Regions from separate parts of the Clostridium sp. genome, predicted to be linked through region 4. Evidence: riboswitches for the same ligand, from Rfam matches in the RefSeq annotation. Region 4 holds a riboswitch; each other region holds the start of a gene.
What was found. Region 4 has a riboswitch for S-adenosylmethionine ahead of metA (homoserine O-acetyltransferase MetA). Riboswitches for the same ligand answer to the same signal wherever they lie in the genome.

Region 1: it holds a riboswitch for S-adenosylmethionine, as region 4 does, so the genes downstream of both, LKE46_RS06295 (methionine ABC transporter ATP-binding protein) here and metA (homoserine O-acetyltransferase MetA) in region 4, are expected to answer to the same signal.
Region 2: it holds a riboswitch for S-adenosylmethionine, as region 4 does, so the genes downstream of both, metK (methionine adenosyltransferase) here and metA (homoserine O-acetyltransferase MetA) in region 4, are expected to answer to the same signal.
Region 3: it holds a riboswitch for S-adenosylmethionine, as region 4 does, so the genes downstream of both, LKE46_RS05345 (GNAT family N-acetyltransferase) here and metA (homoserine O-acetyltransferase MetA) in region 4, are expected to answer to the same signal.

The regions. Positions count from the first base shown of each region.
Region 1 covers NZ_JAKVOI010000001.1:1,276,618-1,279,760, reverse strand. The annotation lists gene LKE46_RS06300 (amino acid permease) at 95-1,564, shown strand; SAM riboswitch class I at 1,597-1,705, shown strand; gene LKE46_RS06295 (methionine ABC transporter ATP-binding protein) at 1,784-2,740, shown strand; gene LKE46_RS06290 (methionine ABC transporter permease) at 2,742-3,143, shown strand, end outside.
Region 2 covers NZ_JAKVOI010000001.1:2,768,341-2,771,483, forward strand. The annotation lists gene recD2 (SF1B family DNA helicase RecD2) at 1-287, opposite strand, end outside; gene metK (methionine adenosyltransferase) at 371-1,546, opposite strand; SAM riboswitch class I at 1,619-1,718, opposite strand; tRNA gene LKE46_RS13565 (tRNA-Tyr) at 1,763-1,847, opposite strand; tRNA gene LKE46_RS13570 (tRNA-Thr) at 1,855-1,930, opposite strand; tRNA gene LKE46_RS13575 (tRNA-Val) at 1,949-2,024, opposite strand; tRNA gene LKE46_RS13580 (tRNA-Tyr) at 2,030-2,114, opposite strand; tRNA gene LKE46_RS13585 (tRNA-Thr) at 2,122-2,197, opposite strand; gene yyaC (spore protease YyaC) at 2,480-3,025, shown strand; gene LKE46_RS13595 (rod shape-determining protein) at 3,027-3,143, opposite strand, start outside.
Region 3 covers NZ_JAKVOI010000001.1:1,062,474-1,065,616, forward strand. The annotation lists gene LKE46_RS05335 (ROK family transcriptional regulator) at 1-674, shown strand, start outside; gene LKE46_RS05340 (YezD family protein) at 770-937, shown strand; SAM riboswitch class I at 998-1,105, shown strand; gene LKE46_RS05345 (GNAT family N-acetyltransferase) at 1,378-1,845, shown strand; gene LKE46_RS05350 (TetR/AcrR family transcriptional regulator) at 1,913-2,665, shown strand; gene LKE46_RS05355 (hypothetical protein) at 2,785-2,991, shown strand; gene LKE46_RS05360 (ABC transporter permease) at 2,996-3,143, shown strand, end outside.
Region 4 covers NZ_JAKVOI010000001.1:2,451,927-2,455,069, forward strand. The annotation lists gene LKE46_RS12010 (homocysteine S-methyltransferase family protein) at 1-450, opposite strand, end outside; gene metF (methylenetetrahydrofolate reductase [NAD(P)H]) at 468-1,325, opposite strand; SAM riboswitch class I at 1,418-1,527, opposite strand; SAM riboswitch class I at 1,667-1,774, shown strand; gene metA (homoserine O-acetyltransferase MetA) at 1,860-2,774, shown strand; gene LKE46_RS12025 (isocitrate dehydrogenase (NAD(+))) at 2,837-3,143, opposite strand, start outside.

The sequences.
Region 1 (3,143 bases), 1.2 Mb from region 4:
TATCATAAACTTACAGATATTGACTAATTGTATGACTTGGTTCATAATGTTAAAAGTAGATTAAGTGTCAGGATAAAGGACTAGGAGGAATAAAATGCAGAATACTTTAGATGATAAATATAAAAATCCAAAGGCAGCCAATGAATTAAAAAGAGGGCTTAAGGCAAGACATTTGAATATGATTGCACTTGGTGGTGCTATTGGTACAGGTATATTTTTAGCTCTGGGAAAAACTATAAATCAAGCTGGACCTGGAGGTGCACTGGTAGCATATATATGTATAGGCATTATGGTATACTTTTTAATGACAAGCTTGGGAGAAATGGCAACTTTTATGCCGGATTCAGGATCATTTGGTACATATGCTACAAAATTTGTGGATCCGGCTCTAGGGTTTGCTCTTGGATGGAACTACTGGTATAATTGGGCTATTACAGTAGCTGCAGAGATGGTAGCAGGTGCGGTTATAATGAAATACTGGTTTCCTTATGTACAATCTGTTATATGGAGTATATTGTTTTTGACAATTATAGTAACACTGAACTTATTATCTGCAAAAGCTTATGGAGAATCTGAATTTTGGTTTGCAGGTATAAAAGTTACTACAGTTATAGTATTTCTGATAACAGGGGTTGCCATGATATTTGGAATATTTAATGGAAATCCTGTTGGAATTGAGAATTTTACTGTTGGAGATGCACCTTTTGTAGGAGGAGGAAAATCCATATTCCTGATATTTTTAATTGCAGGATTTTCCTTTCAGGGTACGGAACTTGTAGGTATTGCAGCCGGTGAAAGCGAGAATCCGGACAAGACAATACCAAAAGCTATAAATACTATATTCTGGAGAATAATATTATTTTATCTTGGAACTATAATTGTAGTAGGCGCATTGATTCCATATACTAAAGCAGGTGTTCAGACAAGCCCATTCACAATGATATTTCAAAAAGCGGGGATATCTGGGGCGGCTTCTCTTATGAATGCAGTTATATTGACATCGGTACTTTCCTGTGGGAATTCAGGTATGTATGCATCTTCGAGAATGTTGTATTCCATGGCTAATGACGGCAAGGCACCCAGAATTTTTGGAAGGGTAAATTCAAAGGGTGTACCTGTGAATGCAGTTATTATTACTACAGTAGTTGCTTCTGCCTGTTTTTTAACAGGAATTTATGCAGAGAGTTCGGTGTATGTATGGCTCGTAGCTGCGTCAGGACTTTCAGGGTTTATAGCATGGCTTGGTATAGCAATATGTCACTTCAGGTTTAGAAGGGCATGTATGGTTCAGGGGAAGGATGTATCAAAACTCAAATATAGGGCTAAATTTTTCCCGCTGGGGCCTATAATTGCATTTATACTTTGTACGATTGTAGTGTTTGGACAGGGTATTACATATTTTCAGGAAAGTAAAATAGACTGGGGTGGAGTAATATCTTCCTATATAGGGATACCTTTATTTCTAATTTTATTGATAGTTTATAAGAAAAGAGAGAATACAAAATTTATAAAGTTAAAAGATGTAGAATTAAATGATAATATTGACACATCAAAATTAAGTTGATATAATTAGTTGCGTGTCAGGTATAAATTCTGAACTTATCAAGAGAGGTGGAGGGGACAGGCCCTTTGAAATCCGGCAACCAGTATGAAAGTGTTTTGTACAATGGTGCTAATTCCTGCAGCGGGAGCTGAAAGATGAGATATTGTTTTGTAATTAAGTCTGAGGTTTTCCTCGGACTTTTGTTTTTTGCTAAGACTTTATATGGGAGGATGAAATATATTGATAGATATTAGTAATATTGGTAAAAGTTTTGGTGGCAAAAATGTATTAAAAGATATAAATCTCCACATAGAAGAGGGCGAGATATTTGGTATAGTAGGACACAGCGGTGCAGGAAAGTCAACTCTTCTCAGGTGCTTAAACGGTCTTGAGACCTATGATACAGGAAGCATAAAAGTTATGAATAAAGAAGTAAAAGACTTAAAAGGCAAACAGATAAGGATATTTAGAAGAAATCTCGGAATGATATTTCAAAATTTTAATCTGCTCAATAGAAAAAATGTGTATTCGAATATATCACTTCCACTTGAAGTGTGGGGTATTGATAAAAATGAAATGAGGAAAACAGTTAATAATTTGCTGCAACTTGTAGGATTGGAAGATAAGGCCGAAAGTATGCCGAGGGAATTGAGCGGAGGTCAAAAACAAAGGGTAGCTATTGCAAGAGCACTTTCACTAAATCCCAGCATATTACTGTGTGATGAAGCTACCTCGGCTCTTGACCCAAATACCACTAAATCAATACTTGAATTGCTGAAAAAAATAAACAGAGAGTTTAAAATAACCATAGTTGTGGTAACACATCAAATGGAAGTAATAAAGGAAATATGTAATAAAGTAGCTATTATTGATGAGGGAGAGATAAAAAAATCAGGTACGGTAGAAGAAATATTTTTGAAACCTGGTAAAAATTTAAAAAAGCTGCTTGGTGCTGATAGCATATTGCCGGATCAGGGAATAAACATAAGAATATTTTTCCCGAAGAATATAAGTCAGGGGAATCTTATAACGTCCATGGCAATAGATTTGAATATAAAATTTTCAATAGTATGGGGAAAACTTGAGAAATTTCGAAGTGATGTACTTGGAAGTCTTGTTATAAATATAAATGAAAAAGATAAAGAGATCATATGTGAATATCTTTCTTCAAGAAATGTAAGCTGGGAGGTTGAATAATATGGGATTTTCAGAAACATTTACAGAAATACTGCTTCCTGCCATTGGACAGACATTATATATGGTAGTTGTGTCTACAATACTTGCTGTAATTATAGGTTTCATACCTGCCATTTTGTTGATAGTGACTGAAGAAAATGGATTAAGGCCTAACAGAGCAGTGTATAAGGTACTTGATGTAATAATAAATTTATTGAGGTCTTTTCCTTTTATAATACTTATGATAGCAATTTTCCCATTAACTAAATTGATAGTTGGCAAAACTATAGGTACTACAGCGGCCATAGTTCCAATTACAATAGCGGCAGCTCCATTTGCAGCAAGGGTAATTGAATCATCTCTTAAGGAAATAGATCCTGGAATAATAGAAGCGGCAAAATCTTTTGGAGCAAGCAATACACAG
Region 2 (3,143 bases), 320 kb from region 4:
GCAGTAACAGGTCCTATACCAGATATAGCTCCAGATGACAGATATCTTTCAATACCAACTTTAGTATCTGGTATTATTTCTTCGGAATATTTGATTTTAAACTGCTGTCCAAAATGCGGATGGGTTACCCATTCTCCCATAAATTTCAAATTCTGTCCTTCCATAATAAAAGGTACATTCCCGACTATAGTCACAACACCGCTTTTGTTTTTTAATTTGGCAACCACATATCCATTATCTTCATTCTGGAATACTATATCATCTATAATACCTTGTATTTCCTGCATAAAATCTCCCTACTTTTAAAAATTATATCAATAAGTCAATTATAACACATTAGGCACGCATCATTTTAGATGCGTGCCCACTGTTATAAATATTTTTTTATTTCATCCACCTTATTCAACTTTTCCCACGGCACATCTATATCTGTCCTTCCAAAATGCCCATATGCCGCTACTTGTCTATATATAGGTCTTCTCAAATTCAAATTTCTTATTATTGCTCCTGGTCTTAGATCAAATACTTTATTTACTATATCAACTATGTCGTCTTCTGAAATCTTTCCGGTACCAAAGGTATCTACTTCTATGGATACCGGTTTAGCAACACCTATAGCATAGGCCAGCTGTATTTCCAGTTTGTCGGCCAGCCCTGATGCTACAAGGTTTTTTGCAACCCACCTTGCTGCATAAGCAGCTGATCTGTCAACCTTGGTTGGATCTTTTCCGGAAAATGCACCTCCGCCGTGTCTTCCATAACCACCATAAGTATCAACTATTATTTTTCTTCCTGTAAGTCCTGAATCACCCTGTGGACCCCCGACTACAAATCTACCTGTAGGATTTATAAAATACCTTGTATTATCATCTAAAAATTTGGATGGTATTGTTGGTTTTATAACATTTTCTATTATATCCCTGCTTATCTGTTCCTGACTTACATGTGGATCATGCTGTGATGATACAACTACAGTATCTATCCTTACCGGTTTGTCATTTTCATATTCCACCGTAACTTGTGTTTTTCCATCCGGTCTTAAATAAGAAAGGGTCCCATCTTTTCTAACGGCTGTCAGCCTTTTTGCAAGTTTGTGTGCCATACTTATTGGAAGCGGCATATATTCCGGAGTTTCATTTGTAGCAAAGCCAAACATCATTCCTTGATCTCCCGCACCTATAGCATCTTCCTTGTCCATTGTACCGGATTTAGCTTCAAAAGCCTCATTTACTCCCATAGCTATATCTGATGACTGCTCATCTATTGAGGATATTACTGAACAAGTATCGCAGTCAAAGCCGTACTTTGCCCTTGTATAGCCTATTTCCTTCACAGTTTTTCTAACTATTTTAGGAATGTCTACATAACATTTAGTTGATATTTCACCCATAACTAAAACCATTCCTGTTGTAGTTATAGTTTCACAAGCTACCCTTCCTTCAGGATCCTGTGCCATTATTGCATCAAGTATAGCATCTGAAATTTGATCACACATTTTATCTGGATGCCCTTCTGTAACCGACTCAGAAGTAAACAACTTTTTCATCTTTTTCCCCTCCATCTACATAAAAATAAAAAACCTCTTTTATAAAAAAGAGGTTAATAAGCATTATCAACTCTCTTATCTCGCAGGAATAACTGCAGGAATTGGCACCTTAGCATATTTACTGGTTGCCGGGTTTCACAGGGCCCTTTCCCTCCACCTCTCTTGATAAGAGTTTTAAATTATAAAATAAAAAACACTTTCTATAGTGTTTTTTTATGGTGGAGGAAGATGGATTCGAACCATCGAAGTCAATGACAACAGATTTACAGTCTGCCCCCTTTAGCCACTCGGGAATTCCTCCATTTTTATGGTGCTGGCAGTAGGCATCGAACCCACGACCTACTGATTACAAGTCAGTTGCTCTACCATCTGAGCTATGCCAGCCTATTCAATATTTTAATATGGTGGGCACAACAGGGCTCGAACCTGTGACCCTCTGCTTGTAAGGCAGATGCTCTCCCAGCTGAGCTATGCGCCCTAAATTGGTGGAGGAAGATGGATTCGAACCATCGAAGTCAATGACAACAGATTTACAGTCTGCCCCCTTTAGCCACTCGGGAATTCCTCCATTTTTATGGTGCTGGCAATAGGCATCGAACCCACGACCTACTGATTACAAGTCAGTTGCTCTACCATCTGAGCTATGCCAGCTTACTATGTAACTTGTCATCAGTTAACACACGCATTGACCTATGTTAGTATATCGTTTAGGCACTCCTTTTTCAAATTTCATTTTTGGTGTATTCCCGCATTTAAATTGATTTAACTCAACATTCCTTTATGTTTCTCAATAAATCACATTTTCACAATTTATATTTGCCACATTGTCTATTCTAATTTTTTATGCTGCCTCATATAAATTATATATGATGTTTTAAACGGCTACATATTCACATTTTATGCAACAAAACACAATTTGAAGAGGTGAAAATTTTGAATAAAGTAAAGGTTAACTATAAAACTCCTATGGCATATTATAAATTAGCAAGTTCTCTACGAAATTATATTGATAGAAACACAATCATAGTTTGTATTGGTACTGACAGATATATAGGTGACTGCCTCGGACCTCTGGTAGGCACATTGCTCAAATATAAACATTTCCCTCTTCCTGTATATGGTACAATACAGGAACCAATACATGCCCTAAATATTGACATGAAACTAAAGCATATTACATCTCAACATAAGGAATGCAACATAATAGGCATAGACGCTTGCCTCGGAGATATCAATAATATAGGCGAAATACAAGTAAGAGATTTTCCAATTCATCCAGGAAAAGGAGTAGGAAAATCCCTGCCAAATGTAGGAGAAACTTCAGTAATTGGCATAGTGGATTCAAATACAGGTAAAAATATCTTCAGCAGTTCAAATAATATAAGATTAAATTTAATTCTCTCTATGTCAGAAGTGATACTTAACTCCCTAATTCATGCATATTATCTGTATCTCAATGACAATATTGAAAATATATAACTTAATCAACCAGAGTTATATCATCTCCGCTAAAAGTAAGCTCCATCTTATCCAGATATGTGAGAACCTTGCCAGTTCCAAGAGCTACACAGGATACTGCATCATCTGCTACATACAC
Region 3 (3,143 bases), 1.4 Mb from region 4:
TTGAATATGGTACTTCTCCGAATGATTTAATAGAAATGATTCAAAAGAGCATAGGAAGTATATATGTAGAATTAAGGCTTGATTTTATTCAGCTTGCTGGAGTAGGACTTGCAGTTGATACAAGAGTATTGCCTGGTGTACCCATAAAAGAAATGCTGGAGAAAAAACTTAAATGCAGTATAGTCAGTGAGAACAGATCCAATTCAGCTGTTGTTGCAGAATATTTATATGGATATGGAAAAATGTTTAGTAATCTGGCTTATTTTAATTGTGGATTGTGCATAAGAGAAGGTACCATTCTACAGGGGAGAGTTTTAAGAACAGCAGGAAATAATGAATACGCTTTTGAACAGATTATTTCCAGAAGCAGAGATTATATTAATTTTAAAAGCATGTGTATTGAAACTAAAAAATATAACTTGATGCCTGAAAAAACGATTATGAATGTTGCAAGAACACTTGGGACAAGTATGAATTCATATGTAAATTTGTTGAATTTGAATTGTATCATACTGGATGGATGTTTGGCAAGTCTGGATTTATTTTATAATACATGTATTAAATATGTTGATGGAAAAGTTGTTTTTAAAAGAAGAGGATACTTCAAAGATGACGTTGTTCCTGTAGGAATTGCAGCGTTGGTATTTGAAAGATTAGTTGAAAATCAAATATAGTTTTGATGTCTGTTTAAATTCAAGCTTCTGTTGCTGAAATCAATAAATTATCAGTTTATACATAATAAAATTCAGTTAAGGTAGGAGAGGTTTCATTGAATAAAAAAGTAGTAAATGATAATATTTTAAAGAGTATTTCAAAGGAAAATTTGAATATGGTATTATGTATGCTAAAGATAATAAAGTATGGTTCAATAACTTTAGTTGTTCAAGATGGGAAAGTGATACAGGTGGAAAAAAAAGAAAAAGTAAGATTGATATAGACTGTTGACAAAGTATTTGAAATAATATATAGTATATGTAACTTAAAAGTAAATAAAAATTTCTTATCGAGAGAGACGGAGGGACTGGCCCTATGATGTCCGGCAACCTGGATTATTATGTTTATTCAATGGTGCCAATTCCAGCAGGAATACCCTGAAAGATGAGAAACAATAGGACATGTCTTCCTTTGGTTTCTCCGGAGGAAGTTTTTTGATGGAAGATTTAATATTATAATTGACTGACTAGAAAACTAGAGGTCAAGTTTCATGTATATGTGGATTAGTACTTTATATAATGTACATATATGGAAGCTTGACCTCTTATTTTTAAGAAAAAAAGCTGATTATGAGCAAAATAGAAAAGGGAGGGATGAAAATCTACAAAATATTTCAGAAGTCGGATCCGGGGAGAGACGAAATATAAGTGAGGTGTGAGAAGAGTGCCTGAAATTGTTATAAAGAAAGCAGCGCAAAAAGATATACCATTGATATTTCAATTAAGGGAACTTTTATTTAAAGAAAGTGGATTCAAAGATGATTTTTATATAGAAAATGTAAAAGAAAAAACTATAGATTTTTATAAGAATCAATATAATGAAAATAAAATGCAGCATTTCATTGGATATAATTCCGAGGGAAAGGTAATTGGCGTTGCAGGATCTCTAATCAAAAATGATTTTCCATATTTTTTATTTAAACCAGGATTTTATGGATGGATAGTTGATGTCTATACTCTTCCTAAATTTAGAAAAAATGGCATGGCGTCAAGATTGCTTGATCTAAATATACAATGGATTAAATCAAGAGGAGCATGTGAAATACAATTGTTGGCCTTCAGTAAGGAAGCTATCAAAGTGTATAGAGATTTTGGATTTAAAGATGTAAATGTAATGAAATTAAATTTATAGTGGTATACGAGATAATCCTGTCTACTACAAATATTGAATTTTATATTATTTTAGGAGAGATATTTGTATGAAGGGTGATAACAGATCCAAGATATTGAAATGTTCAAAAAAGATAATTAATGATTGTGGAATAAAATTTCTGAGCGTCGATAGAATTGTAAAAGAATGCAGAATAAGTAAATCTACCTTCTATGACAATTTTTACTCAAAGCAGAAGTTGCTTGAAAGCTTAAAGATGGAAGCTGATGACAAATTAGAGTATAAGCCCATAAAAGATAAAATTGTTTCAGCTGCTATACAAGAATTTTCTACAAATACTTTTAATGAAACAAATATGGATATAATAGCCCAAAAAATTGGAATAAATAGATCTTCCATATATAGATATTTTTCAAATAAAGAAGAACTGCTTGAAGCAAGTGTAGCTAATGAAATGAAAAATAGGAAAAAAATACTTGGATCAATTAAAAATAGAAAGTATGATCCTATTGTATTTATAGAAAAATATATAGAATATTTTGATTCATATGCAAATGATAAATATACTAATCTGCTGTTTGCTACTATGATTTATTATTCTAAAGATAATCAAAATGTAAAGGAATCTTTCGGAAAATTAAGAAAATATAGTGTTGATTTATTGGCTGATAATTTTGAAGAAGGCAAAAGAAAAAAAATATTCAAGAAGAACTTCGATTCTGTTTTAAAGGCACAAATGTTGTTTTCAGTAATGGCAGGTATGCATATTCATTGTCCTGAAAAGTTTTCGGTAGTAACGCATGATTTGTTGAAAATGCTTTATAAAGAAATAAAATTATAGTATCAATATTCTTAAAAATTTTAGTTGTTAGAATTCACTGATACTATAGCTTATTTATGCAAAATTGAGTACTATAAAGAACATTATGTATTATTTAGTATCTGAAATTTATATAACAATTGGAGGAACAGTATCTGGCAGATCTAATCAAAAATGCACAGAAAGAGGGTGTTATTGTAGGTAAGAACAGTGTTACCATACCGAATTATAGTAATGTATTGATACTTGCTCCACCTCTTATAATAAAGAAAAATGAGTTGAACGTTATAGTAGAAGTCCTGAAAAAGTTGTTAAAAAAATTATCTGATAAGTTAACAGGGAAGTGATTTTATGGATAAAAAAACTTCAGCATTTATTACAGTTGAGAATATAATTACATTAATTACGATAACTATATTGCTAATTATATGGTATGTGACGACAAAATTAAAAATATTGCCTGAATCTATTATACCTTCACCTTATGATGTTTTTACGG
Region 4 (3,143 bases):
CATTGTCTCAATCAGTATTATATCGGCTCCTTCCCTTTCACCTATGACTACCTGTTTTTTAAAAAGTTTATAGGCAGTTTCAAAAGTGAGGTTCCCAGTAGGCTCCATGACCTGGCCTATAGGGCCCATGTCAAGTGCCACGAATTTATCCTTTCTTCCCCTGACAGCAGCTTTTGCAACTCTAACCCCGGCCTCTATCACTTCATCTGAAGAATATTCAGAATCACTGTATTTCAATTCATTTGCCCCAAAAGTATTTGTTATTATAATATCTGCACCAGAATCAAGGTAGACTTCATGTATTTTCTTGATTGTATTTCCATTTGTTATGTTCAATATTTCAGGAAGATCGCCGGCTTTAAGTCCACTTTTCTGAAGCATTGTCCCCATAGCACCGTCAAAAAATATAAATTTATCCTCGAATCTTTTAAACAAATCGTTAAAATCCATATAGCCACCCCTTTTTATCAATTATACAAATTATCTACTATGTAGTTCACAGCAGTCAAGTCATTCATGGTATACAAGTGAATACCCTTTATTCCATTTTTCACCAAATCGCGTGTTTGATTCAAGCTGTATTCTACTCCCGCTTTAAAGAAGTCTTCTTCATTTTCCCCATATTTATCTATTATGGCCAAAAGTTCTTTAGGCAAACTTGCGCCGCCAAGCAGACTCATGCTCTTAACCTGTCTTGCCTTAACAACCGGCATTATACCTGCCAGCAGAGGTATATCCAGCCCAATCTTGCCCAGTTTTTCCCTGAACGTGTAGAAATAGTCATTGCTGAAGAAAAACTGGGTGATAAGAAAATCCGCCCCGCAGTCCACCTTCTCCTTCAGATGAAAAATATCTTCATCCAGATTACTTGATTCCGCATGTCCTTCGGGATATGCTGCAACTGCAATACACATATCTCTCTTTCTTGAAATATATTTTACAAGTTCCTTTGCATATCTGTATTTATTATTTATTTGTGAATTGGAATTCCTGACAATATCTCCTCTGAGTGCAAGTATATTATTTATTCCGCCATCAGCAAGCTCCGATATGTATTTCTCTATTTCTTCCTCTGTAGAATTTATGCAGGTGAGATGTGACAGCACCTCTATATTGTATTTGTTCTTTATATAAAGTGCAGTCTCCATGGATCCATTTTTACTTCTTCCTGCAGCTCCATAAGTTACACTTATAAAATCCGGATTCATTTTGCTCAAATTATTGATCCTGTTTTCAAAGCTCGGGAAATTACTTTTATTCTTAAATGGTATAACTTCAAAGGAAAGTATAAATTCCTTGTCATTGAATATATCTATTATGCTCATAAATTCTCTCCTCATAAAAATTTAGTTCAAAAAAGGCCGCTTTTTATTAAGAAAAGCAGCCTAAGTTTGTATCGATACATTACAGCATTCTTTTCTTATCTTCCAGAATTTTCATGATTCTGTAGGAATTAACACCTTGCATGACGCACATGCTGGTTGTCGGGTTTCTCAGGGCCAGTCCCTCCACCACTCTTGATAAGAACCTCAGTATATTATTGTTAAAGTACATTTTATTTAATGCTAATACTTTTCAGCATGCTTGTCAATACAAAAATTCTAATTTTTGATCTTCTTGACAGAATTAAGTTTTTAGTATATCATATTCATTAAACCAATTAAAAATCTTATCGAGAGTGGCTAAGGGATAGGCCCAATGATGCCCGACAACCAGCATTTTTCATTTGAATGCATGGTGTTAATTCCTACAGATTTTTTCTGAAAGATAAGAAAAATAGTTCGATATTACAGGCCATTTTTCTTAGTAGAAAAATGGCCTTTTTAGTCCATAATCAATATTTGTAAAGGATGAGTTCTATGCCAATAAATATACCTAATGGTCTTCCAGCTTGCAAGATATTGAAAGCTGAAAATATATTTGTAATGAACGAAAAACGTGCAGTCAAGCAGGATATACGTCCTCTCAATATAGTAATATTGAATCTGATGCCCGTCAAGACTGTCACTGAAACACAACTGCTCAGACTTCTTGGCAATTCCCCGCTTCAAGTGGACATAACCCTTGTATACCCAAAATCCCATAAGTCAAAAAATACTTCCGAAGAATATCTTTTCAAGTATTACGAGACATTTGACGAAATACGTCACAGAAAATTTGACGGGATGATAATAACGGGAGCACCTGTAGAAAAGTTGGAATTTGAAGATGTAGATTACTGGGATGAACTCACTGAAATAATGGACTGGTCCCTGAAAAACGTCTATTCAACCTTCCACATATGCTGGGGGGCTCAGGCCGGTCTTTACTATCATTTTGGTATTCCAAAATATCCATTGGACAAAAAGTTGTTTGGAGTGTTTCCACATACCATCACCAGGAAGAATGTAAAACTATTAAGGGGTTTTGATGATCTGTTTTATGCCCCTCATTCGAGGCATACAACTATAAAAAGAGAGGATATTCAAAGTGTTCCTGAACTTGAAATACTCTCAGAATCAGAAGAAGCAGGAATCTATATAGCAGCTACAAAGGGCGGCCGCGATATCTTTGTCATGGGACATTCCGAATATGATACCCTGACATTGAAGCAGGAATATGAAAGGGACAAGGCAAGCAACCTTCCTATAGAAATTCCAAAAAATTATTTTCCTGATGATGATACAAAAAAAGCTCCACTGTCCATGTGGAAAGGACATGCCAATTTACTATTTTTAAATTGGCTCAACTATTACGTATATCAGGAAACACCATATGACTTGAACAAGCTCTAATTCTGGTGTAAAAAACTGCAGAACTACCTGCTGTATGGTAGTTCTGCATTCGTCACCTTTATTTAATTGAAATCCAATTTTGAAATTATTGCATCTGTAAATTCATCGGTAGTAGAATTTCCGCCAAGATCACAGGTCAGGTACTTTCCATCTTTAAGCACGGCCTCAACTGCATTCTCTATCCTATCCGCCGGGATGTTTTCTCCAAGATATCTAAGCATCATGATTGATGAAAGTATTATAGCCGTAGGATTGGCTTTATTTTTACCTGCAATATCAGGTGCAGATCCATGTGCAGCTTCAAATACTGCTGTATCCTCACCTACATTTGCTCCAGGAACCAGTCCTAGTCCGCCTATGAGTCCCGAT